DNA from 4 places in the Streptomyces sp. NPDC058274 genome. Region 1 is predicted to be linked to each of the others. Evidence: riboswitches for the same ligand, from Rfam matches in the RefSeq annotation. Region 1 holds a riboswitch; each other region holds the start of a gene.
What was found. Region 1 has a riboswitch for thiamine pyrophosphate ahead of ACFVYF_RS08345 (purine-cytosine permease family protein). Riboswitches for the same ligand answer to the same signal wherever they lie in the genome.
Positions count from the first base shown of each region.

Region 1 (7,056 bases):
CGGTCTTCACCGCCTGTACGCCGATGTCGTCCACGACGCTGCGGTACTGCGCCCGCACCGCCTCGGCCGGCAGCTCCCACGCCCCCTGGACGCCGAGGGAGTTCTGCGCGGTGACCGCGGTCAGCACGCTCATGCCGTGCGCGCCCAGCGCGAGCATCGTCTTCAGGTCGGCCTGGATGCCGGCGCCGCCCCCGGAGTCGGATCCGGCGACGGTCAGGACGCGCGGCGGCGCGACGGAGGCTGCCGGAACCGAGGGGGTCGCGGCGGCCGGCGAGTGGGCGGGCTGGGTCATACCCGGGCCTCCTTCGAGGCACCGCGGCCGAGGCCGAGGCGCAGCGGGGCGTACACGGCGAGCGCCACGACGAAGGCCACCCCGTAGGCGAGGTCGGCGCCGTGCAGGGCGTCGGCCACCGGACCCACGTACAGGCTGGTGCTCATGAACGGGACGGCGGCGGCGAAGGCGACGACGAACGCCGTGAGCGCGGGCCACCATGGCTGCGGGCGGGCGCTCTCGGCGGCCAGGTCGACCGGGGCGCCGGCGCGGGCCCGGGCGCGGACGAGCCAGTCGACAGCCACGATCGCGACGAATCCCGGGATCCAGTAGCCGACGAGCAGCAGCACGTTCTGGAAGCGGGTGGTGGTGTCGGCCGCGTGCATCCACAGGACGAGCGGGAAGCCGAGGACGGCGGCCAGTGCGGCGGCGACCGGGCGCGGCAGGCGCACCCCCATGGTCTGCAGGGCCAGCGAGCCGCTGTAGTCGTTCATGGCGTTGCTGGACAGGGCCGCGAGCGCGACGGCGAGCAGGCCGAACGCACCGAGGACACCGCCGCCGAGCAGGGTGTCGACGCCCCCGGCGGTCTGGTCGGTGAAGACGGACGCTCCCCACAGGCCCAGCGCCTGGACGGCCACGAAGGACACGCTGACCCCGAGCAGCGTGCACCAGAACATCCGCGGCCGGGACGCGGTGCGCGGGAGGTACCGGCTGAAGTCACTGGCGTAGGGGGCCCAGGACAGCGCGAGGCTCAGCGCGATGGTGCAGGTCAGGACGAACGCGCCGGCCCGGTCGGCGCCGTGGACCGTGGCGACGGCGGTCGGGTGGCTGCCGTTGAGCAGCTTGGCGGTCAGCGCGGCGAAGGCGGCGGCGAGGGCGAAGGTCATCACGGTCTGGAGCCGGTGGATCGCCTCGTATCCGAGGACACCGAGAGCTCCTTGGGCGGCCATCACGACCAGGACGCCCAGCCAGAACGGCCAGCCGCACAGCTGGGCCAGCGCGTCCCCGCCGAACAGGCCGATCAGCGCGTCCCAGGCGATCGAGGACAGCCACTGCAGGGCGCCCGGCACCGCGACGGCCCGGCCGAACGCCAGCCGGGCGAGCGGGAGTTGCCCCGCACCGGTCTGACTGCCCCAGGTGCCGAGGTACGCGGTCGGCACCGCGCCCAGGAGGGTGCCGAGGACGACGGCGGTGAGGGCGGTGGCGAAGTCGAGGCCGAGCGCGACGCCGACGGTGCCGGTGAACACGCCCGTCATGGTCAGGTTGGGGGCGAACCACACGGTGAACAGCCGGGCCGGGCTGCCGTACCGCGCGTCCTCGGGGACGGGTGCGATGCCACGGGCCTCGACCCGCAGATCACCGGGAGCGGCGGGCATCCGCCCGTCGAAGACGCGCTGTGGGGCCCCGACGGCCACCTCACCGCGGGCATGCGGCCATGACATGAGACATCCCTCCGCCAGTCCTAACTGGTTCAGGTTCGACGGGTGTGATCTCAGCCCTCGTGCGGGGCACCCCGTGTCCGGTACGCCGGCCAGGATAGCCCGGCGCGCGCGTACGTCCAGGTGGTGGGGGTGGACAGTGGCCGAGCACGGTCCGCGGACGGTGACCGGGCCGGTGCGGCGGGTCACGGCCGCGCCGCACGGTCCCGAAGTGCGCCTCGGGAGGGACGCCTCGGTGTGAATACCGTGATACGCGGACGACGTTCCCTTTGTCCGGGAGGGCGGGCTATGGTGACGCCCTGACGGGATCTTGAACAGAGGGGGCGCAGGTGGAGAACCTCGCGCGGGCACGCCGCGGCCGGCCGCCCGGGACCGGGTCGGTGGAGGGCGAGCTGACCGGCCGCCAGCAGGCCATCATCGAGTTCATCAGGACCGAGGTGGCTCGGCAGGGCTACCCGCCGTCGATGCGCGAGATCGGCGAGGCGGTCGAGCTGGCCAGCACCTCCTCGGTCTCCCACCAGCTGTCGGTGCTGGAGCGCAAGGGCGTCCTGTACCGCGATCCGCACCGGCCCCGCGCGTATCAGGTACGGCCCAGCTGGGCGCCGAGTCTGGACGCCGAGCGCGGGCCGGAGCCGGCCGCAGTACCACTGGTGGGCCGCATCTCCGCGGGCACGCCCGTCCTGGCCGAAGAGGCGATAGAGGACGTCTACCTGCTGCCGCGCCAAATAGTCGGCGACGGCGATCTCTTCGCGCTGACCGTGAGCGGCGACAGCATGATCGAGGCGGCCATCTGCGACGGCGACGTGGTGGCCGTCCGCCGCCAGGACAGCGCCGATCACGGCGACATCGTCGTCGCGCTCCTGGAGGACGAGGCCACGGTCAAGCAGCTGCGCCGGCAGGACGGTCAGGTGTGGCTCATGCCGCGCAACTCCGCCTACGCGCCGATCCCCGGCGAGGACGCGGTGATCCTGGGCCGAGTGGTGGGCCTGATGCGCCAGTTGTAGCGGCGACAGGGGGCCTGACCCGCCGGCGGCGGCTACGGGGACACGGCGGCCACGCGGGAGCGGTGCAAGCGAGAAAAGGCCCCCGCGGGCTCTCGCCCGCGAAGACCCTTCGCACCGTCGGGACGACAGGATTTGAACCTGCGACCCCTTGACCCCCAGTCAAGTGCGCTACCAAGCTGCGCCACGTCCCGGTGCGCTCGCCGCGGTGAACCGCGTGATCGCGCGAACAGCACTTTACCGCACACCACGGGCCGGTCCGCCGGGGGCGCGGGGGCGGCACCGGGGCCGGCGCGGGACAATCGGAACATGAACGGGACTCCCAGGGCCGGGACGGACGGCCGACGCGACCGGGACGCGGAGGGACGGGCACGCAATGCCCGTCCCCGGGACGGTCTCGGCCGGCCCCTGCCGTACGGCACGGACGGGGTGGAGCGGCAGCCCGAAGGGGTCGTACGCAGTCCCGCGGAGACGGTCGTCGAGGCGCAGGCGCTGCTGGCGGCGGGCAAGCCGTTCCACGCGCACGAGGTCTTCGAAGACGCCTGGAAGTCGGGCCCGGCGGACGAGCGCGCGCTGTGGCGCGGGCTGGCCCAGCTCGCGGTGGGGCTGACCCATGCGGCCCGGGGGAACACGACGGGCGGCGCCCGGCTGCTGCGACGCGGGGCGGACGCCACCGAGCAGTGGGCCGCCGAATCCGGACAGGACAGTCCGTACGGGATGGATCTGGCGGAACTGGCGGACTGGGCGCGGAGGTTGGCGGGGGTCGCGGAGCGGGACGGTACGGCGGTCGACGCCGTGGCGTGGGCACCGCGACTGCGCGGGAGCGAACCCGGATAGTCGCGGAGCGGGACGGTACGGCGGTCGACGCCGTGGCGTGGGCACCGCGACTGCGCGGGAGCGAACCCGGATAGACCGGCTGTCAGTGGCGTGGGGCAGACTCGGGGCGTGCGAAAGATTCATGTCATCGGAATCGGGGCGGGCGATCCCGACCAGCTGACCCTGCAGGCGGTCAAGGCGCTGAAGAGCACGGACGTGTTCTTCATCCTGGACAAGGGCGAGGTGAAGTCCGACCTCGTCCAGCTGCGCCGTGACATCCTCGACGCGCATCTGCCGGAGGGGGCGTACCGGCTGGTCGAGGCGCGCGACCCGGATCGCGACCGGGCCGCCGGGGGCGCGGCCTACTCCCCCGCCGTCGGTGACTGGCGCAGCGCCCGCGCCGCCCTCTACGAACGGCTGATCGCCGAGGAGTTGGGCGAGGACGGCAGCGGCGCGTTCCTGGTCTGGGGCGACCCCGCGCTGTACGACAGCACGCTCGGCATCCTGGAGGAGATCCTCGACCGGGGCACGGTCGCGTTCACGTACGACGTCGTTCCGGGGATCAGCAGTGTCTCGGCCCTCGTCGCCAGGCACCGCACGGGACTCAACCGGGTCGCGCGCCCCGTCCAGATCACCACCGGGCGCCGCCTGGCGGAGGGCTTCCCCGAGGGCGTGGACGACGTGGTGGTGATGCTCGACGCCCACCAGGCCTTCCGGGCGTACGCCGACCAGGACATCGACATCTACTGGGGCGCCTACATCGGCACCCCGGACGAGATCCTCGCCTCGGGGCCGATAGCCGAGGCGGCCCCCCGCATCGAGCGCCTGCGCGCGGAGGCCCGGGAGCGCAAGGGCTGGATCATGGACACCTACCTGCTGCGCAGGCGTCCGCGGGGCTAGGGCGTGTCCGTCGATCACGGCGGAGACGCGGAGTGTGGCACGTACATCCGACTGCCAAGGCGCCGCGGCTTCCCCTTCACCGTGATCGACCGGACAGGTACCGGCGTTCACGTACGCCGGGCGGATCTCCCGGCATGCACACGCCCTGCCCCGATGTGAGGGTGACCCTGTGACGACCACAGAGGAATCCGCGCCGCCCGCAGCCCCGGCGCCCGAGCCCCCGGTGCTGGACTCACGGCGCCGCAACATCGTCTTCGTGACGATCATGCTGGGCATGTTGCTCGCGGCCCTCGACCAGACGATCGTGGGCACGGCCCTGCCGACCATCGTGTCGGATCTCGGCGGCGCCGCGCACATGTCCTGGGTGGTCACCGCGTATCTCCTCGCGGAGACCGTGGCGACGGTGCTGGTCGGCAAGTTCGGTGACCTCTTCGGCCGCAAGCTGGTCTTCCAGGCGTCGGCGATCATCTTCATCACCGGCTCGTTCCTGTGCGGTCTCGCCACGAACATGTCGCTGCTGATCGCCTGGCGGGGAATGCAGGGCATCGGCGCCGGCGGGCTGATGGTCACGGCCATGGCCCTGATCGCCGATGTGATCCCGCTGCGCGAGCGCGGCAAGTACCAGGGCGCGATCGGCGCCGTCTTCGGCGTGGCCACCGTCATCGGGCCGCTGCTCGGCGGGCTGTTCACCGACCATCTGACCTGGCGGTGGGCCTTCTACGTCAACGTGCCCATCGCGATCGTGGTGGTGATCGCCGCGGCCCGCACGATTCCCGTCGTGAAGTCGGCCGTCCGGCCGGTGATCGACTATCTGGGCATCGCCCTCGTCGCGGTCGGCGCGAGCGCGCTGATCCTGGCGACGAGTTGGGGCGGCAACGAGTACGCGTGGGGCTCGGGCGTCATCATCGGCCTGTTCGTGGGCGGCGTGATCGCCCTCGGCCTCTTCTGCTGGGTCGAGACGCGCGCCGCCCAGCCGATGCTGCCGATGCGGCTGTTCACGAATCCCGTCTTCTCCGTCTGCTCGATCCTCAGCTTCATCGTGGGCTTCGCGATGCTCGGCGCGATGACCTATCTGCCGAGCTATCTCCAGTACGTCGACGGCGACTCGGCGACGATCTCCGGCGTCCGCACCCTGCCCCTGGTCATCGGCCTGCTCATCGCGTCCATCTTCAGCGGCAACGTGGTCAGCAAGACCGGGCAGTACCGGTTCTTCCCGATCATCGGCGCCCTGGTGATGGCGCTCGGGCTCTACCTCCTCTCCCTGATGGGCCCGGGGACCAGCACCTGGCTGTCGTCCGTCTACATGTTCGTGCTCGGCACCGGGATCGGTCTGTGCATGCAGGTGCTGACGATCGCCGTGCAGAACACCGTCGAGTACTCCGATCTCGGTACGGCGACATCGGGCGTCACCTTCTTCCGGACGCTGGGCAGTTCGTTCGGCACGGCGGTGTTCGGCACGGTGTACACCAACGCGCTCAAGCCGAACCTCGCGGACGGGGTGCGGGACGCGACGCGGACCGGTGCCGCCGACGCGGCCGCGATCGCCCAGGCCTCGCAGAGCCCGCAGGGGCTGCACAGACTTCCGTCGGCCGCGGCCCGGCCGATCATCCAGGCGTACGCCGACACGATCCACACCGTCTTCCTCTGGGCGGTGCCGGTCGCGCTCCTGGGCTTCCTGGTGGCCCTGTTCCTCAAGCAGGTGCAGCTGCGGGACAGCGCGCGGATGGGCTCGACGGACATGGGCGAGGGTTTCGCGTCCCCGTCCAGCGCGGATTCGCAGCGGCTGCTGGAGGCGGCCGTCGGAAAGATCATCGGCGGTACGGAGCTGGACACCGCCCGGCGGATCGTGCTGGATTCCGACACCCGGCTGGATGTCGCGGGGGCCTGGGCCGTGATGCAGGTCGAACTGTTCACCCGGATGGTCGGCCACGCCAACCTCGGGCTGATCGCCACCCGCCGCCACCTGCCGCCGGAGGTCCTGGTGCCGGTCTTCGACCGCATGGTCGACGAGGGCTACCTCACCCGTGACGGTTCGCTCTTCTCGCACACCGAGGCCGGCCGGCGCGAGGCGGACGTGATCGGCAAGGCCTGGGGCACCTGGCTCGCCCAGCGCGTCGAGCAGGACATCGGCCGCCCGTCCGGCGCGGATCTCCGGGCCGCGGTCGACAGCATCGCCAAGCGCCTCCTCGCCGAGGACCTGGCCAACGGTTTGACCACCCGGGTCCGTGCCCTGGCCCCTGCCGCGTCGGCCTGACGACCGGGGTCGGGGTCTTGGCCCTTGCCGCGTCGGCCTGAGCACCGGGGTCCGGGCCTTGGCTCCCCGCCGCGTTGACCTGACCACCCGGGTCCGGGCCTTGGCTCCCGCCGCCTCGCCCGCCTACCCCGGTCCGGGACTGGCCCCTGCCGCGTCCGCCTGACCACCCGGGTCCGGGGCTGGCCCCTGCCGCGTCCGCTTGACCACCCGATCGGGGCCTCGGCTCCCGCCCGCGTCGGCCTGCGGATCCGCGCCTGGGCCGGCTCACGGTGCGGCGAGGCGCAGCCGGTCCAGTACTCCGGCCACGTCGGGCACCGCGAGCACGCCCTCAGGCAGGGGCGGACGGCGTACGACGACGACCGGGAGGCCCAGTGC
Region 1 covers NZ_JBHVXW010000003.1:231,526-238,581, reverse strand. The annotation lists gene thiD (bifunctional hydroxymethylpyrimidine kinase/phosphomethylpyrimidine kinase) at 1-292, opposite strand, end outside; gene ACFVYF_RS08345 (purine-cytosine permease family protein) at 289-1,713, opposite strand; TPP riboswitch at 1,703-1,797, opposite strand; gene lexA (transcriptional repressor LexA) at 2,040-2,714, shown strand; tRNA gene ACFVYF_RS08335 (tRNA-Pro) at 2,832-2,905, opposite strand; gene ACFVYF_RS08330 (DUF309 domain-containing protein) at 3,021-3,548, shown strand; gene cobF (precorrin-6A synthase (deacetylating)) at 3,657-4,427, shown strand; gene ACFVYF_RS08320 (MDR family MFS transporter) at 4,597-6,681, shown strand; gene ACFVYF_RS08315 (cobalt-precorrin-6A reductase) at 6,946-7,056, opposite strand, start outside.

Region 2 (7,056 bases), on a different contig from region 1:
GTCGGACAGCACCGCTCCCGCGGCCACCGGCGACAACGAGCCGTCCCCCGCGGCCGGTGACTCGAACCTCGCCGAGACCGGTGCGAACTCCAACACCGGCACGATCGCCGGTGTCGCCGGCGCGTTCGTCGTCATCGGCGGCGGCGCCGTGTACTTCGGAATGCGCCGTCGCGGCGCCTCGAAGACCGGCTGACGCCCGCACACCGTACGACCGGGTGGCCCGCTCCTCCCCAGAGGGCGGGCCATCCGTCGGTCCGGGGCCGCCGCGGCTATCCGAAGGTGGCCCGCTCCAGCCAGAACTCCAGCAGTTCCCGCTCCCCCAGGACCTCGACCCGCTCGTCGTCCAGCGGCAGCCGGCGGTAGAACGCGAGGAGTACGGCGGTCAGCGGGCCGCGCAGCGCCACGGTCGCCTTCTCGTGACCCCGGCGCCAGTCCACGCCCTCCTCGGTGAGCTCGACGACCCACTCGGCGTTCAATTCGGGTGTGGCGTCGGTGGCATGGAGGTGGATGCTGCGGCCGGCTCCGCGCAGTTGCTTCGCGGCGTCGTGCGGCTGCGCCCGCTGCACGTACGCGATGATGTCCAGCCATTCGTCGATCGCGTCGGCCGCCACGTCGGGCGCGACCTCGTACGGCAGCCCGGCGGCCAACGTCGCGTCGGCCCGGTGGATCGCCAGCTCGTGGGTCATCCGCCGGGCCCAGAAGCCGGAGTTGAGCGTGCCGGCCCACCCCCACACCTTGGTGTCGGGTCCCGCTTCGCGCAACGCGGCGACGACCGCCTCGCCGGTCTTCGCGAGCCAGGCGTCCAGAGCGGCGGGATCCCCCTCGGCCTCCGGGCCCCCGGCCAGGGCCAGGGCCTTCTCGGGCACGTTCTCCTGCGCCCGCGTACGGACCAGGTGTTCGGTCCACCGCAGCGCCCCTCCCGTGTGCCGTACGAGGCGCTCGAACGACCAGTCGGGGCAGGTCGGCACGGTGGCGGACAGCTCCACCCCGGAGGTCACCACGTCCCTCAACTGCCGTACCTGGAGCTCGATCGCGTCGCAGTAGCGGTCATGTGCGAGTAGCGTCATGATCCGCACTTTATGCGGCGGAAGGTTCTCCGAGTACGACAATTTCGGCTGCGTCGAACTCCACCCCGACCTCGTCACCGGGCTCGGGCGCGTCCCGCAGCGCACACGCCGCCTCCAGCCGGGGCGCGTCCTCCGGCTGAAGCTGTACGGCGACATGGGTGCCCCGGAACGTGCGGGCCGTCACCGTGCAGCGCAGCCCGTCCGCCGGCGCCACCAGCCGTACGCCGGCGGGCCTGACGAGGAGCGTGCCCGGGCCCTGGGGCGCGTCTTCGGGCACCGGGACCTTCCCCCACGGCGTGTCCGCGGCCTCGCCGCTCACCGTCGCCTCGACCACGTTGTCGAAGCCGAGGAAGCGCGCCACGAACTCGTCCGCCGGATGCTGCCAGACCTCAAGGGGTGTCCCGGACTGGGCGATCCGCCCGTCGCGCATCACGACGACCCGGTCGGCCAGCGCGAACGCCTCGCCCTGGTCGTGGGTCACGGCAAGCACGGTGGTGCCCAACTCACGGAAGAGCTGCCCCAGTTCGACGACGAGCCGCTCTCGCAGCGAGCGGTCGAGCTGGCCCAGCGGCTCGTCCAGCATCAGCAGCCGGGGACGCGGTGCGAGGGCGCGGGCCAGCGCCACTCGCTGCTGCTCGCCGCCGGACAGGGAGGCGACGGCCCTGGACGCGGCGCCGGGCAGGCCCACGAGCTCCAGCAACTCCCGTACCCGTACGGCCTGTTCGTTCTTCGCGACGCCGTGCATCCGCAGCCCGAAAGCGACGTTGCCGCCGACGTCCCGCTGCGGGAAGAGCTGATGGTCCTGGAACATCAGCCCGACGCCCCGCTGATGCGCGGGCACCCCCGACTGATCGTGGCCGTCGAGCAGGACCCGGCCCGCGTCGAGCGCCTGCAGTCCCGCCACCGCCCGCAGCAGTGTCGACTTGCCGCTGCCGCTCGGTCCGAGCACGCACACGATCTCGTGCTCGGCGACGCCGAGGCCGACGGCGTCGAGCACGGGCCGCCCGCCGAACCGCACGGTCGCCGCCTCGATACCGAGCAGGGCACCCCGCTCCTTCGTGAGCCTGGTCATCAGAACTCCCCCGTCGGGTCGGTCCGCAGGCGCTCCAGAACCAGCAGCGCCACCGCGCACACCACCATCAAGATCGTCGAAAGGGCCATCGCCTGACCGTAGTTGAGGTCGCCGGCGCGGCCGAGGAGCCGGGCCACGGCGACCGGCAGCGTGGGTCGGTCGGGCCGCGCGATGAAGACGGTCGCCCCGAACTCGCCCAGTGAGACGGCGAAGGCGAACCCGGCCGCGATCAGCAGCGCCCGCCGCACCATCGGCAGATCGACCTCGCGCCACACCCGCCACGGCGACGCCCCGAGCACGGCCGCCGCCTCCCGCAGCCGCTCGTCGACCGCACGCAGGACGGGCAGCATCGTACGGACCACGAACGGGACACCGACGAGCGCCTGCGCAAGCGGCACCAGGATCCAGGAGGACCGCAGATCCAGCGGCGGCTCGTCCAGGGCGATCAGGAACCCGAAGCCGACCGTCACCGCCGAGACGCCGAGCGGCAGCATCAGCAGCGCGTCGAACCCGCGGACCAGCCGGCCCGCCCGCCGGGTGAGGGCGGTGGCCGCGAGAGAGCCGATCAGCACGGCGACGGCAGTGGCGGCGAGCGCGTACTGGAGCGAGTTGCCGATCGCCTCGATCGGCGCCACCAGGAAGATGCCGCCGTCCTCGGAGGTGAGGGCCCGGTAGTACGCGAACCCGTAGCCGCCGGGGGTGTCCAGGGACCGCTGGACCAGCACCCCGAGGGGCAGCACGAGCAGGACGGCGATACTCGCGAGGACCCCGGCGAGCAGCGCCCACTGCCCGGCCCCGCGCGGCCGGCGCGCGGTCATCGAGGCGTCCACCAGACGCAGGGCGGTCTCCCGGCGCCGTACGGTCCAGGCGTGCACCGCGAGGATCGCGCCGACCGCCACGAACTGGACGATGGTCAGCACGGCGGCGGTGGAGAGATCGAAGATCTCCGAGGTCTGCCGGTAGATCTCGACCTCGAGGGTCGAGAAGGTGGGGCCGCCGAGGATCTGCACCACACCGAACGAGGTGAAGGTGAAGAGGAAGACCATGAGGGCGGCGGCGGCGAGGGCGGGCCCGAGAGCCGGGAGGGTCACCTTGCGCCAGGCGGCGAACCGGGAGGCACCGAGCATCCGCGCGGCCTCCTCCTGACGCGGGTCGAGCTGCGCCCAGAGACCGCCGACCGTCCGGACCACGACCGCGTAGTTGAAGAAGACGTGCGCGAGGAGGATGGCCCAGACGGTGGTGTCCAGCCGTACGCCCCACAGCTCGTCGAGCAGCCCGCCCCGGCCGACCAGCGCCAGGAAGGCGGTGCCGACGACGACGGTCGGCAGCACGAAGGGGACGGTGACCACCGCCCGCAGCACCTGCTTGCCCCGGAACTCGAAGCGCGCGAAGACATACGCGCCGGGGAGCGCGATCAGCAGCGTCAGCGCGGTCGACGCGCACGCCTGCCAGGTGGTGAACCACAGGACGTGCCGGATGCCGGACTGCGCGAGCACCTCGCCGATCCGCCCGAACCGCCAGACCCCGTCGACGTTGAGCCCTCGGCCGACGATCGCCGCCACCGGGTACGCGAAGAAGACCGCGAAGAACGCGACGGGCAGCGCCATCAGCCCGAGGCGCGCCGCGCCGCCGCGGGAGAGTCCCCTGCGCGCGCGGGGCGCCCCGGGCTGTCCGGGCTCCCCGCGCTTCGGGGGCTTCCGGGACTTCCCGGGCGGCCGGGTCGCTACTTCAGTACGAGTGAGGTCCACGACTTGACCCACTGGTCACGGTGGTCGGCGATGGTGCCGGGGGTGAGTGTCTCGGGGTTCTTGGCGGCCGGCCCGAACTCGGTGAACTCGGCCGGCACCCGGGCGCCCTCGACCACCGGGTACACGAACATGTTCAGCGGCATGTCCTCCTGGAACTTCTTGGTGATCAGGAAGTCGAGGAGAGCCTTGCCGCCCGCCGCGTTCTTCGCGTTGCTCAGCAGGCCCGCGAACTCGATCTGCCGGAAGCAGGTGCCGTCGGCGACCCCGGTCGGCGCGGTCTTGGGCCGCGGATCGGCGTAGATGACCTCGGCGGGCGGCGACGAGGCGTACGAGACGACCAGCGGGCGGTCGGCCTTCGCCTTCTTGCCGCCGGCCGAACCGGAGAACTCGTCGTTGTAGGCCTGCTCCCAGCCGTCGACGACCTTCACGCCGTTGGCCTTGAGCTTCTTCCAGTAGCCCTGCCAGCCGGTGTCCCCGTACCGCGCGGCGGTGCCGAGCAGGAAGCCGAGGCCGGGGGAGGACGTCGAGGCGTTCTCCGTGACGAGGAGGTTCTTGTACGCGGGCTTGACCAGGTCGTCGAAGGACTGCGGCGGGGCCAGCTTGTGGTCGGTGAAGTACTGCTTGTCGTAATTGACGCAGATGTCACCGGAGTCGATGGGCGTGACGCGGTGCTTCGCCTTGTCGAGCTGGACGTCCGCGGAGACGGCGGACAGGCCCTTGGCCGCGTACGGCTGGAAGAGTCCGTTGTCCAGGGCGCGGGACAGCAGGGTGTTGTCGACGCCGAAGAAGACGTCGCCCTGCGGGTTGTCCTTGGTGAGGATGGCCTTGTTGACGGCCTGCCCGGCGTCGCCGTCCTTGAGGACCCTGACCTTGTACCCGGACTCCTTCTCGAACGCCTTGAGCACGCTCTTCGAGGCGGCGAAGGAGTCATGGCTGACGAGGGTCACGGTCTTGGACCCGGAGCCGGCCTCGTCGTCGGACGAGCCGCACGCGGAGAGCGTGACGAGCCCGAGACCGGTGGCGAGGACCGCCGCCGTCAACCTCTTGGTGGTGCTCACTGAATTCCTCCTGGGATGACCAGGAAGAGACGCGGCCCTGCCCGGGAACCTCTGATAGTTCCCGGGCAGGGCGCAACAGCTTGAGTAACGACCGAACTTCCTACCCAGAATGACCTGGGCAAGGTTCAGAGGGTCTGCGGCCTGTGCCGCACTCTCAGCGCTGTGGCGCTCCCCTGTCGGAATATGAAGATGTACGTACGCCAGCCAGACTACCGCTCCCGTGCGGGAACGCGGCCGGTGGCTCCCTTACGCTACGGTCCCGCGCCCTAGCGCTCCGCCGCCGCCAGCTGCCCGCAGGCGCCGTCGATCTCCTGGCCGCGGGTGTCCCGGACGGTGACCGGCACGCCGTGGGCCGCGATGGCCTCGACGAACGCCTTCTCGTCCTCGGGCCGCGAGGCGGTCCACTTGGAGCCGGGCGTCGGGTTCAGCGGGATCAGGTTCACGTGCACGGGCTTGCCCTTGAGGAGCCGTCCGAGCCGGTCACCACGCCATGCCTGGTCGTTGATGTCGCGGATCAGGGCGTACTCGATGGACAGCCGGCGCCCCGACTTGGCCGCGTACTCCCAGCCGGCGTCCAGCACCTCGCGCACCTTCCACCGCGTGTTCACGGGGACCAGGGTGTCGCGCAGCTCGTCGTCCGGCGCGTGCAGGGAGATGGCGAGCCGGCACTTGAAGCCCTCGTCGGAGAACCGGTGGATCGCGGGCACCAGGCCCACGGTCGACACGGTGATGCCACGCTGCGAGAGCCCCAGACCATCGGGCTCGGGGTCGGTGAGCGCCCGGATCGAGCCCACGACCCGCTTGTAGTTGGCGAGCGGCTCGCCCATGCCCATGAACACGATGTTGCTCAGCCGCGCGGGGCCACCGGGAATCTCGCCGTCCCTGAGGGCCCGCATGCCGTCCACGATCTGGTGCACGATCTCGCCGGTGGACAGATTCCGGTCCAGCCCGGCCTGGCCGGTGGCGCAGAACGGGCAGTTCATCCCGCAGCCGGCCTGCGAGCTGATGCACATGGTGACCCGGTCCGGGTAGCGCATCAGCACGGATTCGACGAGCGTGCCGTCGAAGAGCCGCCACAGGGTCTTGCGGGTGGTGTCGTCGTCACAGCTGATGTGCCGGACGACGGACATCAGCTCGGGCAGCAGCGCTTCCTGGAGCTTCCCTCGCGAGGCGGCCGGGATGTCCGTCCACTGCTCGGGGTCGTGCGCGTACCGCGCGAAGTAGTGCTGCGAGAGCTGCTTGGCGCGAAACGGCTTCTCACCGATCGCGGCAACCGCCTCTTTACGCTCGGCGGGCGTGAGATCGGCAAGGTGCCGCGGCGGCTTCTTGGCTCCGCGGGGGGCGACGAAAGTAAGTTCTCCGGGCTTCGGCATAACCCTTCCAGTGTCGCAGACATACGAAGAGAGGCCCGCCGCCCTGTGGACAGCGGGCCTCTCACTCGAGAACTGCAGGTCAGCGACGTACGGAGATGTCACGCGTGCAGATCAGCCGGAGCCCACGAAGATCACCAACAGCAGCCACACGACCGGTGCCGTCGGCAGGAGCGAGTCCAGCCGGTCCATGATGCCGCCGTGCCCCGGCAGCAGCGTGCCCATGTCCTTGATGCCGAGGTCCCGCTTGATCATGGACTCGCCGAGGTCACCGAGCGTGGCACTGGCGGCGACCGCGAGCCCGAGGATCAGACCCTGCCACCAGCTGCCGTCGTCGATCAGGAACTGCATGCACAGCGCACCCGCGGCCATCGCGAAGGTGACCGCTCCGACGAGCCCCTCGCGGGTCTTGCCGGGGCTGATGCGCGGCGCCAGCTTGTGCTTGCCGAAGCGCCAGCCGACGGCGTACGCGCCGGTGTCGCTGACGACCGTCAGGAGCAGGAACGTCAGGACGCGCCGCGGACCGTCGTCGGCCGTGAGTATCATCGCCACGAACGTCGCCAGGAACGGCACGTAGAAGGCCGCGAAGACCCCGGCGGTGACGTCCTTGAGATAGCCCTCGGGCGGCTCGGTCATCCGCCAGACCAGGACGGCCAGCGCGGTGAGCGCCATCGCCACCCACGCGCCCTCGGCGCCCCGGACGTAACCGGCGACGACCATCGCCGCGCCGCCGATCGCCAG
Region 2 covers NZ_JBHVXW010000019.1:42,012-49,067, forward strand. The annotation lists gene ACFVYF_RS29635 (LAETG motif-containing sortase-dependent surface protein) at 1-193, shown strand, start outside; gene ACFVYF_RS29640 (maleylpyruvate isomerase family mycothiol-dependent enzyme) at 270-1,067, opposite strand; gene ACFVYF_RS29645 (ABC transporter ATP-binding protein) at 1,078-2,139, opposite strand; gene ACFVYF_RS29650 (ABC transporter permease) at 2,139-3,746, opposite strand; gene ACFVYF_RS29655 (thiamine ABC transporter substrate binding subunit) at 3,863-4,945, opposite strand; TPP riboswitch at 5,025-5,130, opposite strand; gene rlmN (23S rRNA (adenine(2503)-C(2))-methyltransferase RlmN) at 5,212-6,318, opposite strand; gene ACFVYF_RS29665 (phosphatidate cytidylyltransferase) at 6,430-7,056, opposite strand, start outside.
Region 2: another riboswitch for thiamine pyrophosphate. It lies ahead of ACFVYF_RS29655 (thiamine ABC transporter substrate binding subunit); the one in region 1 lies ahead of ACFVYF_RS08345 (purine-cytosine permease family protein).

Region 3 (7,056 bases), on a different contig from region 1:
CGCGCCGGCGGACCCGGAGGCATTCGGCGAGGTGCTGATCCGGCTTCAGGTGGGCGGCGACCACGCGCTGTTCCGGTCCGGTACGGCACCGCTCGTGGCGTTCCTCGACCGCACGGACAAGCTGGTGCCGCTCGGGCAGGAGTGTTCCCTCGCCGACTTCGACACCCACCTAGACGAGGCGCTGGACCGCATCCTCGCGGAGGAGCAGAGCGCGGGCTGAGACGCGGCGCGCGCCTGAAGTGGCGTAACGCTTCCTCACCCTTGGGTCGGTGCAGTACCGCTCGCGTTCAGAGGGTCCTGTGCCGCTCTCACGACGGGGTCTGATCCGCTGCCGCTCCCACGACGGGGTCTGATCCGCTGCCGCTCCCACAGCGGGGTCTGATCCGCTACCGCTCCCACGACGGGTCTGATCCGCTCCCGTCCGGGCAGGCCCAAGAGTCCCGCGGGCCCGGAGGCTTCAGTGCTTGCGTCGGCGGCCCTTCCCGCTGCGGGCCGGTGTCCGGGCAGCCGCGGGCGCCGGAACCGCCGTGCCGCTCGGGCGGTCCGCGGAGACGACCAGGGCCGCCAGGGCCGTGGTCACGGGTACGGACGCCACCAGGCCGATCGAGCCGACCAGGGTGCGCACGATCTCCTCGGCGACCAGCTCGCTGTTGGCGACCGTGCCGACGCTGCTCTGCGCGATCGAGAAGAGCAGCAGCAGGGGGAGGGCCGCACCCGCGTACGCCAGGACGAGGGTGTTGACGACGGAGGCGATGTGGTCGCGGCCGATCCGGATGCCCGCCCGGTACAGCCCGCGCCACCCCATCGTCGGGTTGGCCTCGTGCAGCTCCCAGACCGCCGACGTCTGCGTCACCGTCACATCGTCGAGCACACCGAGCGAACCGATGATCACGCCCGCGAGGAGCAGACCGCTCATGTCGATGGACGGATACAGGCCATGGATCAGGCCGGTGTTGTCGTCCACATTGCCGGTCAGCGCGGCCCAGCCGATGAACGCGGAGCCCAGCAGGCCGATCAGCACCAGCGAGAGCAGCGTGCCGACCACCGCCACCGACGTACGGGCCGACAGTCCGTGGCACATGTAGAGGGCGATCAGCATGATGGCGCTGGCGCCGATCACCGCCACCACCAGGGGGTTCGAGCCCTGCAGGATCGCCGGCAGGATGAAGAACGTCAGGATCAGGAAGCTGACGGCGAGCGCGATCAGCGCCATGAGACCGCGCATCCGGCCCACCACCACGACGGCCAGCGCGAAGATCCCGGCGAGCACCGCCATGGGGATCTTGCGGTTCACGTCGGTGACCGAGTACTGCAGGTTCTTGGGCGCGGACGGCTCGTACGCGACCACGACCTTCTCGCCCTGGTGCAACTGGCGTGACTGGTCGGGCTGGACGATCTCCGTGAACGTACGGCCCTTGTCCTTGCCGGTGTCGATCCGGATCGTCGCCTTCTTGCAGTCGCCCGTCGCCTGCTGCTGCGCCGAGGAGCCCTCGGGCGTGGAGGTGTCACCGGTCGGGGTGTCCCCCGAGGCGTTCACGGACTTGCAGTCCACCTGGTCGACTCTGGTGACCGTGGCCTGCTGGCTCTGCCGGTCGAAACCGACGCCGGTGCGTTCGTGCGAGGGAGCGCCACCCGGCCAGAATACGGCCAGGCCGACGACGACCGCGGCCGCGAAGGGAATCAGGACGGCTGCGATGACCTTGCGCAGGTGCTTGGAGACCGGGGCGGCGGGGCCGTGGCTGTGCGAGTGGCCGTGTCCGTGACCGTTGCCGGGGCCGTGCGCGTCACCGGATCCGGATCCGGATCCGGATCCGGAACCTGAGCCGGAACTGGAGCCTGAGCCGTGCCCGCCGCCGTTCCCAGGGCCGTGGCCACCGTCCGGCCGGTGCCCGTGCCCCTGCCCGTGACCGTCGCCGGGACCACCGTGCCCATGTCCGTCGCCGGGACCACCGCGCCCGTGCCCCTGCCCGCCGCCGGGACCCCGTCCCTGCCCGTCGCCCGGACCCCGTCCACGCGGCGGCTCGGACGGTGGAAACGAGGGCTGCTGCGTCGTGGTCACCGACCGATCATCGCAAGAACGGCAGGGGCCCTCTGTTCACCGCGCCAGATATGACGCTAGCGTGGAGGCACCTTTGCACACGCGGGAGCTCGGAGCACCGGGCTGAGAGGGCGCTGACCTTCGTCTCAGCGATGTTTCACATGAAACATCGGCAGACGGAACTCGCTGCGTCGACCGCCGAACCTGTTACCGGGTAATGCCGGCGTAGGGAGTAGGTCTCATGACCATCAAGGACGTACGCACGCCTGCCTCCAGCCAGACGGACGGGGCGAGCGCTCCGGCCGGCGACGGTGGGGCACCCGCCCCCACCGAGAGCGGCGAGGCCGGGAAGTCCATCGGCTGGCACAAGGCATACGTCGAGGGCTCTCGCCCCGACCTGCGGGTGCCGGTCCGTCAGGTGCACCTCACCAACGGGCAGTCGGTCACGCTGTACGACACCTCGGGCCCGTACACCGATCCGACCGTCGACACCGACGTACGCAGGGGGCTGGCCCCGCTGCGCGAGAACTGGATCATCGCCCGCGGTGACACCGAGGAGTACGCGGGCCGTCCGGTGCGCCCCGAGGACGACGGAATCAAGCACACCTCACCGCGCGGGGGGCTCAGGAACCTCGACGCGGTCTTCCCGGGGCGGCCGCGGCAACCGCGCCGGGGGCGCCCCGGGGAGGCCGTCACGCAGCTCGCGTACGCCCGCCGCGGGGAGATCACGCCCGAGATGGAGTTCGTGGCCGTCCGGGAGAACGTCGACCCCGAGGTCGTACGCGAGGAGATCGCCGCCGGTCGCGCGGTGCTGCCCGTGAACGTCAACCACCCGGAGATCGAGCCGATGATCATCGGCAAGCGCTTCCTGGTGAAGGTCAACGCCAACATCGGCAACTCGGCGGTCACCTCTTCCATCGAGGAGGAGGTGGACAAGATGACGTGGGCGACCAAGTGGGGTGCCGACACGGTCATGGACCTGTCCACGGGCCGCAACATCCACACCACCCGTGAGTGGGTACTGCGCAACTCCCCCGTGCCCATCGGCACGGTGCCGCTGTACCAGGCGCTGGAGAAGGTCGACGGCCGCGCCGAGGAGCTGACCTGGGAGATCTACAAGGACACGGTCGTCGAGCAGGCCGAGCAGGGCGTGGATTACATGACGGTGCACGCGGGCGTGCGCCTGCCGTACGTGCCGCTCACCGCGAACCGCAAGACCGGCATCGTCTCGCGCGGCGGCTCGATCATGGCCGCGTGGTGCCTCGCGCACCACAAGGAGTCGTTCCTGTACGAGAACTTCGAGGAGCTCTGCGAGATCCTCGCCGCCTACGACGTCACGTACTCGCTCGGCGACGGGCTGCGGCCGGGGTCGATCGCGGACGCCAACGACGCCGCGCAGTTCGCGGAGTTGAGGACGCTCGGGGAACTCAACACGATCGCGAAGCGTTTCAACGTGCAGACCATGATCGAGGGCCCGGGCCATGTCCCGATGCACAAGATCAAGGAGAACATCGACCTTCAGCAGGAGATCTGCGAGGAGGCGCCGTTCTACACGCTCGGCCCACTGACGACGGATGTGGCGCCGGCGTACGACCACATCACCTCCGGCATCGGCGCCGCGATGATCGCCTGGTGGGGTACGGCCATGCTCTGCTACGTCACGCCCAAGGAGCACCTGGGCCTGCCCAACCGTGACGACGTCAAGACCGGAGTCATCACCTACAAGATCGCCGCACACGCGGCCGACCTCGCCAAGGGGCACCCCGGCGCTCAGGACTGGGACGACGCGCTGTCCGACGCCCGTTTCGAGTTCCGCTGGGAGGACCAGTTCAATCTGGCCCTCGACCCGGACACGGCACGGGAGTTCCACGACGAGACCCTCCCGGCCGAGCCCGCCAAGACGGCCCACTTCTGCTCGATGTGCGGGCCGAAGTTCTGCTCGATGAAGATCTCCCACGACATCCGCCGCGAACACGGCGGTTCCCAGGTGGAGATCGAGGAGGGCATGGCGCAGAAGTCCAAGGAGTTCGCGGCCGCGGGGAACCGGGTCTATCTGCCGCTGGCCGACTGACCGCTGGAACGGCGGTGTTCCCCGGGGATTTCCGACCGGGGAGCACCGCCATCCTGCACGCGGAACCGCCGCGTTTCAGTGGCGCTGGGCATTCCGCAGACGCTCGATCTGCTTTTCGAGCAGGTCGGTGGGGAAGAATGCGGGACTGCCGCCCACCTTCATCGTGTCAAACGTCGCGATGGCGGTACCGACTCGCACGACGACGTATCGATCGATCCCTGGGAATTTCCTGTCCGACGTATCGATCGATCCGTGGGACCTTTCTGTCCGGCCCGCCCGGCGTACGGCCGCCTGCGTTCCGGTGCTGCTTAGGGGGTGTCCTGGGCGTACCCGACACGGCGGGCGACCTCAATCGAGAGGTCGGGAAGGTGTCCTTCGGCTCTGCCGGGTCGGCAGACTGGTGGGCATGACAGCCAGGTCGATGAGCAAGGGTGCCAACCTTTCCGTTCGTTCCGGTACGGTGCGCGCCGAGCTTTCTTGGTCCGCTGGACCCGGTGTGCCCGATGCCGATGCCTCGGCGCTGCTGCTGACCCCGGCCGGCCGGGTGCGTGACGACGGTGACTTCGTCTTCTACAACCAGCCTCACCACGCGTCCAACGCCGTAAGGCATCTCGGGAAACAGACGGCTTCCGGGGTCACGACGGACACGATCGAGGTGGACCTGCGTTCAGTGGAGACGGCTGTCGAGCGGGTCGTGCTGTGCGCGTCGGCCGACGGCGGGACGTTCGGTCAGATGTCCGGACTGACGATGCGCCTGCTCGACGCCGGGACGCAGGTCGAGCTGGCCCGGTTCGGCATGGAGGCCACGACAGAGACGGCGTTCATCGGCGGCGAGTTGTATCTGCGCGGCGACCAGTGGAAGTTCCGTGCCGTCGGGCAGGGGTATGCCTCCGGGCTCGCCGGGCTGGCCACGGACTTTGGTATCAGCGTCGATGAGGATCAGCCTCCGGCCGCGTCCAGTGTGCCGACGGCGCCAGTGGGGGCACCTCTCGCTCCGGCCCCGGCCGCACCTCCCGCTCGTCCCGTCGCGCCACCCGCCGTCCCGCCCGTGCCGCCTCCCGGTCCCCAGCGGAGCGCCGGCGAGGAGCGGCTGCCCGTGGACATGCGCAAGCGTCTGTCGCTGCGCAAGGAACAGGTGGCGGTCAGTCTGCGCAAGCACGGAGCGGTCGGCGTCACGGCGCGCGTCATTCTCGTACTCGACGCTTCCGGCTCCATGTCCTTCCTGTACTCCAAGGGCGTGATGACCGACGTCGTGGAGCGCATGGCGGCGGTGGCGGCGCAGTTGGACGACGACGGAGAGATGCAGGCCTGGACCTTCGCCTCGCAGGCGGCCCGGCTGCCTGATCTGCGGCTGGGTGAGCTCCCCGACTGGCTGGCCCTCCACGTCCGGGTCGGTGAACTGAGCCTCTTCCGCCGGAGCAGGAAGCCGAAGAAGGGCCTGCGACCGGGTCAGGTGGACATGCGGACGGTCGGCATCCAGAACGAGGAACAGAAGGTGATCGCCCAAGTCCGTGCGTACGTCGCCGAGAACCCGGCCGCCGGCCCACTCTGGTGCTCTTCTTCTCCGACGGAGGCGTCTACCGCAACGCCGAGATCGAGCGCGAGCTTCGGGCAGCGGTGGACGAGCCGATCTTCTGGCAGTTCGTGGGTCTGGGGCGGTCCAACTACGGCGTGCTGGAGCGGTTCGACACCCTTCCGGGCCGCCGCGTCGACAACGTGGGGTTCTTCGCCGTGGACGACATCAGTACCGTCCCCGACCCGGAACTGTACGACCGGCTGCTGTCCGAGTTCCCGGCCTGGATCACTGCCGCCCGTCAGGCGGGCATCTGGTGATACGGCCGTGGCGGATGGTCCTTGTGTGACCTCTAGGACCTCTGGGACCCGTGGCACCTGTGGCACCTGTGGCACCTGTGGGACCCGTTGTGACCTATGGAGCCTGTGGCACCTGTAGGGCCTGCGAGGCCTGTGGCACCCGTGGCACCCGTGGGGTCGCCGGCGTCGTACGTCGGCCCGGCGACCCGCCGGGCCGGGCATGACCCCGGCGGCCCGCCGACCAGCGTGCTACTCCGGCGCGTGCTCCGGCCCCCCGAAGTCCGGGCTGCTGAAGTCCGGGCTGCTGTAGCTCGGACGGGGACCCGCCGCCGGGCCGCCGTCGGGGCTGCTGAAGCCCGGCCTGTTGTAGCCCAGGTGCGGGATGCGGCTGGGCGGCTCGGGTGCCTTGTGGGCCACCGCGGCCGTGCCCGGGTCCGCGAGCGCCTCCCGGAGGAACGGCAGGATGCCGCGGTCCAGCAGAGCGTCGTGCCAGACGTCTCTGGCCCGGGACACCTCTTCGTACAGCTCGCCCCGGGCCTCGGCCTGGAGCGCCGAGCCGCCGTTGCGGAGCGCGGTCAGCAGCAGTCCGACCGCGGCGACCAGGATGGCGACGGCCGTGACCGCGCCGAAGACCCACCCGGTGGTCAGGAGGGTCGTGGCGAACGCCGGCTCGGGGTCGAGCATCTTGAGGATGTAGCCCACGAGCAGGAAGATCGCCGCCGCTGTCCCGGCGAGGACGGGAGCGAGCACCGCGACGACGGCGATGGCGCCGGCGCCCGCCGTCTCGGTGACTTCCCCCATCGTGGTGGCGAGCCCCACCGCGGTCGCGCCCGGCTCGGCGGACCCGGCCTCCTCGGGGACGGGACGGCCGGACGATGCCGGCTGGCGCAGTTCCTCGCGGACCTTCACGTAGTGCTGGTACTCGGTCGCCGCGGCCGCCGTGATGAGGGCCGTGGCGTTGAGCGCCATCGTGCGCAGTTGCTCGGGGTTGAGCCGCTTGCCGACAGCGGCGAGTTCCGGACGGTGCGGGGCGGAGCGCAGCGCCTCACCGAGGATCCGCTCGTAGTCCTGGCGGTCCTCGCTCAGCAGGTGCTGCGGAACGCTGTTCATGTGCATCCCCCGATGCTCCGTAGGG
Region 3 covers NZ_JBHVXW010000002.1:212,203-219,258, reverse strand. The annotation lists gene ACFVYF_RS05445 (SsgA family sporulation/cell division regulator) at 1-220, shown strand, start outside; gene ACFVYF_RS05440 (YibE/F family protein) at 458-2,059, opposite strand; TPP riboswitch at 2,131-2,287, shown strand; gene thiC (phosphomethylpyrimidine synthase ThiC) at 2,280-4,109, shown strand; partial or broken gene ACFVYF_RS05430 (VWA domain-containing protein) at 4,516-5,942, shown strand; gene ACFVYF_RS05425 (hypothetical protein) at 6,171-7,037, opposite strand.
Region 3: another riboswitch for thiamine pyrophosphate. It lies ahead of thiC (phosphomethylpyrimidine synthase ThiC); the one in region 1 lies ahead of ACFVYF_RS08345 (purine-cytosine permease family protein).

Region 4 (7,056 bases), on a different contig from region 1:
AGCCTCCTTGGACGGCGGTGAGGACTTCGACGCGGTCACCCTCGGAGAGGGACGTGGACGACCACCGCGCGCGTGGGACGACGGTTTCGTTGAGCGCGGCGGCGACGCCGGACGGGGCCGGGGTCAGGGTCGAGACGAGCGTGTCGAGCGCGGTGCCCGCGGCGATCCGCTGCTGTTCGCCGTTGACGATGATGTTCATGCGGGCTGCTCCGTGAGGGCCGTGCTGAAGCGCTTGGGGGTGAAGGGGCGTGCCTCGGCCGGGAGTTCACCGGTGGCGAGTACGTGGGCCATGGCGTCGCCGGTCACGGGCGTCAGCAGGACGCCGTTGCGGAAGTGCCCGGTGGCCAGCAGGAGGCCGTCGAGCTCGGTCGGGCCGAGCAGCGGCGCGTTGTCCGGCGAGCCGGGGCGCAGACCCGCCCGGGTCTCGGTGAGCGGCAGTTCGGTGATCCCGGGGACCAGCTCATGGGCGTCGCGCAGCAGCTCGTACACGCCGCCCGCGGTCACCGTCATGTCCCAGCCCAGCTCCTCGCTGGTGGCGCCGACGACCAGCTCGCCGTTCTCGCGCGGCACCAGATAGACATGGCTGCCGCGGACGACGGCCCGCACGGTCCGGCTCAGGAAGGGCGCGTACCGGCCCGGCACGGTCAGCCGCAGCACCTGCCCCTTCACCGGCCGCACGGGCGGCAGTACGGCGTCGGGGACCCCGGCGAGCCGCCCGCTGAGGCTGCCCGCGGCGAGGACGACGTGGCCCGCCGAGAGTGCGGTGCCGTGCGCGGTGCCGATGCCCGTGGCCCGGTCCCGGGCGACGGAGAGCCGCTCGGCCCAGGTCCGGTGGAAGACGACCCCGGCGCGCTCGCATGCGGTGACCAGGGCCCTGGCCAGCCGGCGCGGGTCGATCTGGTGATCGCCGTCCACCCGCAGGCCGCCGCGCACCCCGGGCGCCAGCAGCGGCTCCAGGCGGCGGCACTCGCGGCCGCTCAGCCACTCGGACTCCAGGCCCGACTGGCTCTGCAGGGCGTGCAGTTCGCGCAGATGGGCCCGGTCGTCGGCGTCGAGCGCGACGGCGAGCGTGCCGCACTGGCGGTAGCCGAGGTCCAGGCCGGTCTCCGCGGTCAGCTCGGCCACGAAGTCCGGATAGCGGCGCGCGGAGGCGAGGTTGAGCCCCAGCAGGGTCTGCTCGCCGTAGTGCAGTTCGGTCACGGCGGCCAGCATCCCGGCGGCCACCTGCGCCGCTCCGCCGCCCGGTTCCGGGTCCACGACCGCGGTGGAGAACCCGCGCTGAGCGGCCCGCCAGGCGGTCACCAGACCGATGATTCCGCCCCCGATGACCAGGACGTCTGAGGTACGCGACATGGGCGTCCAGCCCCTCCCTTCGCCGGCATGACCCGGATCAGGTTCGTACGGTCGGAGGCCGTCCCAGCCTCCCTCTCAGCCCGGTGCGTCCGGGCTCCCGCGTGTGCTTTACGTTGGCCAGCCTAGCCCTTCGTCTCGAACCTCAGTAGAGGAGCCTCCGCGCATGGCCCGTTCGCTCGACGGTCTCGTCCTGGCCCCGGTCGCCGACCAGGCGCCGGGTCAGGTCGGCACCCGCACCCGGTTCACGTACCACGAGAAGGACGGAGTGATCTGGGCCGAGTACGCGGGCGGTGATGTCGTACGTGGTCATCTCGTGGGTAGACGGGAGGGTGACCGGCTCGACTTCCGTTACGTGCAGCTGAAGCACGACGGCACGACCTCCTCCGGGCACTGCGTGTCCGCGGTCGTCGAACTGGCCGACGGCCGGGTGCGCCTGGAGGAGACCTGGCAATGGGAATCGCAGGCGGGCAGCGGGACGAGCGTGGTGGAACAGATCCACGAGAAGTGTGGAACAGGTCACTGAGCACGTCCCCTGACTGACAATTTGTCAGGTGTCTAAGGTGATCAGGTGAGCGAGCAGACGCAGGCGCAGGAGCGGACCGCACGACGGGTCGTCGTCGTGGGCGCGGGCATGGCCGGGGTGCAGACCGCGGTCGCCCTGCGGGAACAGGGCTTCACCGGCAGCGTGACCCTGATCGGCGCGGAGCCGCACCAGCCCTACGACAGGCCGCCCCTGTCCAAGGCCGTGCTGCTCGGCAAGTCGGAGGGGTCCGCCTTCGACGTGGACTTCGAGGGACTGGGCATCGAACTGCAGCTCGGCCGCGAGGCACTCGCCGTGCGCCCCGGGGACCACGAGCTGGACACCGACTCCGGTCCGGTGCCGTACGACGTCCTCGTCCTCGCGACGGGTGCCGAACCGATCCGGCTGCCGGGCACGGAGGGCGTGCCGGGGGTCCATCTGCTGCGCACCCTCGACGACGCCGAGCGGCTGCGTCCCGTGCTCGCCCAGCAGCACGACATCGTGGTCGTGGGAGCGGGCTGGATCGGGGCCGAGTTCGCCACGGCGGCGCGTGAGGCCGGCTGCGCGGTGACCGTCGTCGAGGCCGCCGACCGGCCGCTGGCCGGAGCGCTGCCCGCCGAGGTGGCCGCGCCGATGGCCGCCTGGTACGCCGACAGCGGTGCCACGCTGCGCACCCACGCGCGCGTGGAGCGCGTCGAGCCCGGCGCGGTGATCCTGGACGACGGTTCGCGGGTGCCCGCTGGCGCGGTCGTCGTGGGCATCGGCGCCCGCCCCGCGACCGCCTGGCTGGCCGGCTCCGGGATCACGCTCGGCGCCCACCGCGAGGTGCTGGCCGACGCCCATCTGCGCACTTCCGCGCCGGATGTGTTCGCGGTCGGCGACTGTGCCTCCTTCCCCTCGGGGCGGTACGAGGGGCGTCTTCTGGTCCACCACTGGGACAACGCCCTGCAGGGGCCGCGCACGGTGGCGGCGAACATCATCGGCGAGGCCCCGGCGGCCTACGACCCGGTTCCGTACTTCTGGTCCGAGCAGTTCGGCCGCTTCGTGCAGTACGTCGGCCATCACGCCCCCGCCGACACGACGGTGTGGCGCGGCGACCCGACGGGGGCGGCCTGGACGGTCTGCTGGCTGCGGGAGGGCCGGCTCGTCGCGCTTCTCGCGGTCGGCCGCCCCCGGGACCTGGCCCAGGGCCGCAAGGTCATCGAGGCGGGGATCCCCATGGATCCGGAACTCCTCGCGGACCCGGCGCGGCCACTGAAGGCCGCCGCGGCCTAGGCACCTGGGGCCGTCCGGCGGATCTTGCGGTTCCGTTCCGTTGGTCCGGTTGCGGTGGTTCCGTCCGGCGGTTCCGTCCCGGCGGTGCCGGGAAAGAGGGCTGACCCCGCGATCCACCGCACGATCCACCGGACAGGCACTATCCGTCACCCCAGGTCGGAGGGGTCTGGCTTCCGACTGTCAGTCCGGGATGGCAGGCTTGTCCTGTGACCGAGATTGACGCAAAGATCGATGCTCTCGTCCCCGCCTGGCTCACCCTCCCCGACATCGCCGAACAGTTCGGCGTCGAGGTGACCCGCGTCCGGCAGCTGGTCAGGGAAGGCCAGCTGATCGCCGTACGCCGTGGTGAGAACCGCGCGCTGCACGTCCCCGCCGCATTCATCGACGGGGCCGAGCAGAAGGTCGTCAAGGGCCTGACCGGCACCCTGACGCTCCTGCGGGACGACGGCTTCTCCGACGAAGAGATGCTCGAGTGGCTCTTCACCCCCGACCCGACCCTGCCCGGCACCCCCGCGCAGGCTCTGAGCGAGAATCGCGGCACGGAGGTGAAGCGCCGCGCCCAGGCGCTCGCCGTCTGATCCGACAACCGTCCGGCGTACGGACCACGGCTCGCCGCTCCACCCGGCCGCCGCGGTCCGTACGTGCCACCGACCACGGGGGACATACCCGCATGCCCGAGACCGCCGCCACCGCCCGCCGACAGCTCGCCGACGCCCGGGTCTACCTGTGCACGGACGCCCGTAAGCGCCAGGGCGACCTCGCCGAGTTCCTGGACGCGGCCCTGGCGGGCGGGGTCGACATCGTGCAGCTGCGCGACAAGGGCATGGAGGCCGCCGAGGAGCTGGAGCACCTCCAGGTCTTCGCGGACGCCTGCGCCCGCCACGGCAAGCTCCTCGCGGTCAACGACCGTGCCGACGTCGCCCATGCCGTCGGCGCCGACGTGCTGCACCTCGGCCAGGGTGACCTCCCCGTCCCCGCCGCCCGCGCGATCCTCGGCGAGGACGTCCTGATCGGCCGCTCCACGCATGCCGGGCCCGAGGCCGCGGCCGCCGCCGTCCAGGACGGCGTGGACTACTTCTGCACGGGCCCCTGCTGGCCCACCCCCACCAAGCCCGGCCGTCACGCCCCCGGCCTCGACCTGGTGCGGCACACCGCCTCGCTGGGCACCGACCGCCCCTGGTTCGCCATCGGCGGCATCGACCTCGGCAATCTGGACGAGGTGCTCGAAGCGGGCGCCCGCCGCGTCGTCGTCGTGCGGGCGATCACCGAGGCGGACGACCCCGCGGCGGCGGCCGGAGAGTTCGCGAAGCGGCTCCGGGCGGCTTGACCAGCTCGCACAGCGGTTCCGGCGGCGTAAGGCGCCGGAGCTTGACGCTGCGTGTCCGAAGGGTGGACAAGAAGTCGACAAATCGGACAAATCTCATCGGTTCGGTTGGGGGACCGGCGTCCCCTGGCTAACCTGCGGATATGGCCCTCGGATCTGCCTCCACCAGGACTGATCGCGCACGCACCGTGCGCGACATGCTCGCGACCGGCAAGAAGACGTACTCGTTCGAGTTCTCCGCGCCGAAAACCCCCAAGGGTGAGCGGAACCTGTGGAACGCCCTCCGCCGGGTCGAGGCCGTCGCACCCGACTTCGTCTCCGTCACCTACGGCGCCGGCGGCTCCACGCGTGCCGGCACGGTCAGGGAGACCGAGCAGATCGTCGCGGACACCACCCTCACACCGGTCGCCCACCTCACCGCGGTCAACCACTCCATCGCCGAACTGCGCAACATCATCGGCCAGTACGCGGACGCCGGGATCCGGAACATGCTCGCGGTCCGCGGTGACCCGCCGGGCGACCCCATGGCCGACTGGGTGCCGCACCCCCACGGCCTGACCTACGCGGCCGAACTCGTCCGGCTCATCAAGGAGTCCGGCGACTTCTGCGTGGGCGTGGCCGCCTTCCCCGAGATGCATCCGCGCTCCCCGACCTGGGACCTGGACGTCTCGCACTTCGTCGACAAGTGCCGGGCCGGCGCCGACTACGCGATCACCCAGATGTTCTTCCAGCCCGAGTCGTATCTGCGGCTGCGTGACCGGGTCGTCGCCGCCGGCTGCGAGACGCCGGTCATCCCCGAGGTCATGCCGGTCACGAGCGTGAAGATGCTGGAGAGGCTGCCGAAGCTCAGCAACGCCTCCATTCCGGCCGAGTTGAAAGAGCGGATCGTCACAGCCAAAGACGATCCGGCGGCTGTACGCTCGATTGGAATCGACTTCGCCACCGAGTTCTGCGCGAGGCTGCTGGCCGAGGGAGTCCCCGGACTGCACTTCATCACGCTCAACAACTCCACGGCGACGCTGGAAATCTACGAGAATCTGGGCCTGCACCACTCACAGCAGGCCTAGACCGCCGCACCGGCATACGACACACTGCGTAGCGGTCACTGGGAGAGGGGCGTACATGGGCTGGACGGTCCTCTACATCGCGTTCGGAATTGTCGCGCTGTGGCTGCTGGGCGAGGTGCTGCTGCAGTACAAGGCGCGGCTGCGCTGGCGACTGCTCGCCTTCGTGGGTTTCCTCGGGGTTGTCCTCGGGGTGCTGATCCCCTCCGTGATCGTCATCGGTCTGGGCGCGGCCGCCTTCGCCGTCGGCCAGACCTACGTCACGCTCTCCTTCCGCCGCGGTTTCGCGGCCGGCTGGGCCGTGGGCAGCCGGCCGGGAGCGGGCAAGAGCGCCGGCAAGAGCAAGCGCCGCCGCGGCGAGCCGGACCGCCAGGACCCGACGCTCGAGGTCACCGACCTCGATGCGAACCCCGCGGAGAAGTACGCGGACGACGACGACTACGACCGCGACGACGTCTTCACCCCCGCGCACCCCGGCGCGATGCCCTCCGCCGCCGAGAGCACCGCCGTGTACGAGCCGCAGCCCCTGCCCGACGACACGGGCTCCTACGGCGTCTACAGCGACAACGCCTACGCGGCCGCCACCGACCCGTCCTACGCCGGCGCCGCCCAGCCGCAGGACCAGCAGGCCTACGCGTACGACGGCTACTCCGGATACGACCAGCAGCAGTACGGCTACGACGCCGGGCAGCAGCAGTACGCCGCCTACTCCGACCCGTACATCGGCACGCAGACCTACGGCGGAGCCACGTACGACAACAGCTACGGCGGCCAGCAGGGGTACGACCAGCAGGGTTACGACCAGTCCCAGTACGCGGCCGGCGGTTATGGCGGCGAGACCCCGTCCGGCGGGGTCTGGGTCCCCCAGCAGCGCACCACCGACGACCAGTACGGCGGCGAACTCCCGCCGGAGCAGCAGTACCCGTACCAGGGCGACGGGAACAACAACGGCAACGGCAACGGGTTCGATGAGCAGTACCGCTACTGACCTGCCGACCTACTGACGTACCGACCTACCGACCTACTGACGTGCTGACCTGTTTCTGCTGACGCCCGGCCGCGGAACTGCCACCGGCGACCGGCCGGCTCACTGCGAGCCGCGGAACTCCGGTCCCTCCACGATGAGTCCGGCGACCAGTGCGCCCGACATCCCCGCGTGCGGCAGCCCGCCGCCCGGATGCGCCCAGCCGCCCGCCGCGAACAGCCCCGGGAGCCGGGTGACGTTCGACGCGTGCAGCAGGCGGCCGCCCGAGGCGGCGAGGGCCGGCGCCGGGACCGCTCCACCGTCCGCGCCGGTCGCCCTGGCGATGTCCAGTGGCGTACGGACCTCGTGCCACAGCAGGCGGTCGCGGAGGCCGGGCAGGGCGCGGCCGGCGACAGCGAGCACTCGCTCGACATCGGAATCGGAGACCTCCAGGCCGGCCGGCACGGTGACGGTCAGGGTGAGCGCCTCGTGCTCCTGATCGGGGGCCGACGCGGGGTCGTCCGGGCGCAGCACCGTGACGGTGGGTGCGGCCGGG
Region 4 covers NZ_JBHVXW010000001.1:432,156-439,211, reverse strand. The annotation lists gene thiS (sulfur carrier protein ThiS) at 1-199, opposite strand, end outside; gene thiO (glycine oxidase ThiO) at 196-1,353, opposite strand; TPP riboswitch at 1,351-1,464, opposite strand; gene ACFVYF_RS01985 (hypothetical protein) at 1,517-1,876, shown strand; gene ACFVYF_RS01980 (NAD(P)/FAD-dependent oxidoreductase) at 1,922-3,148, shown strand; gene ACFVYF_RS01975 (Rv2175c family DNA-binding protein) at 3,355-3,726, shown strand; gene thiE (thiamine phosphate synthase) at 3,819-4,475, shown strand; gene metF (methylenetetrahydrofolate reductase [NAD(P)H]) at 4,616-5,539, shown strand; gene ACFVYF_RS01960 (hypothetical protein) at 5,595-6,524, shown strand; gene ACFVYF_RS01955 (phytoene desaturase family protein) at 6,624-7,056, opposite strand, start outside.
Region 4: another riboswitch for thiamine pyrophosphate. It lies ahead of thiO (glycine oxidase ThiO); the one in region 1 lies ahead of ACFVYF_RS08345 (purine-cytosine permease family protein).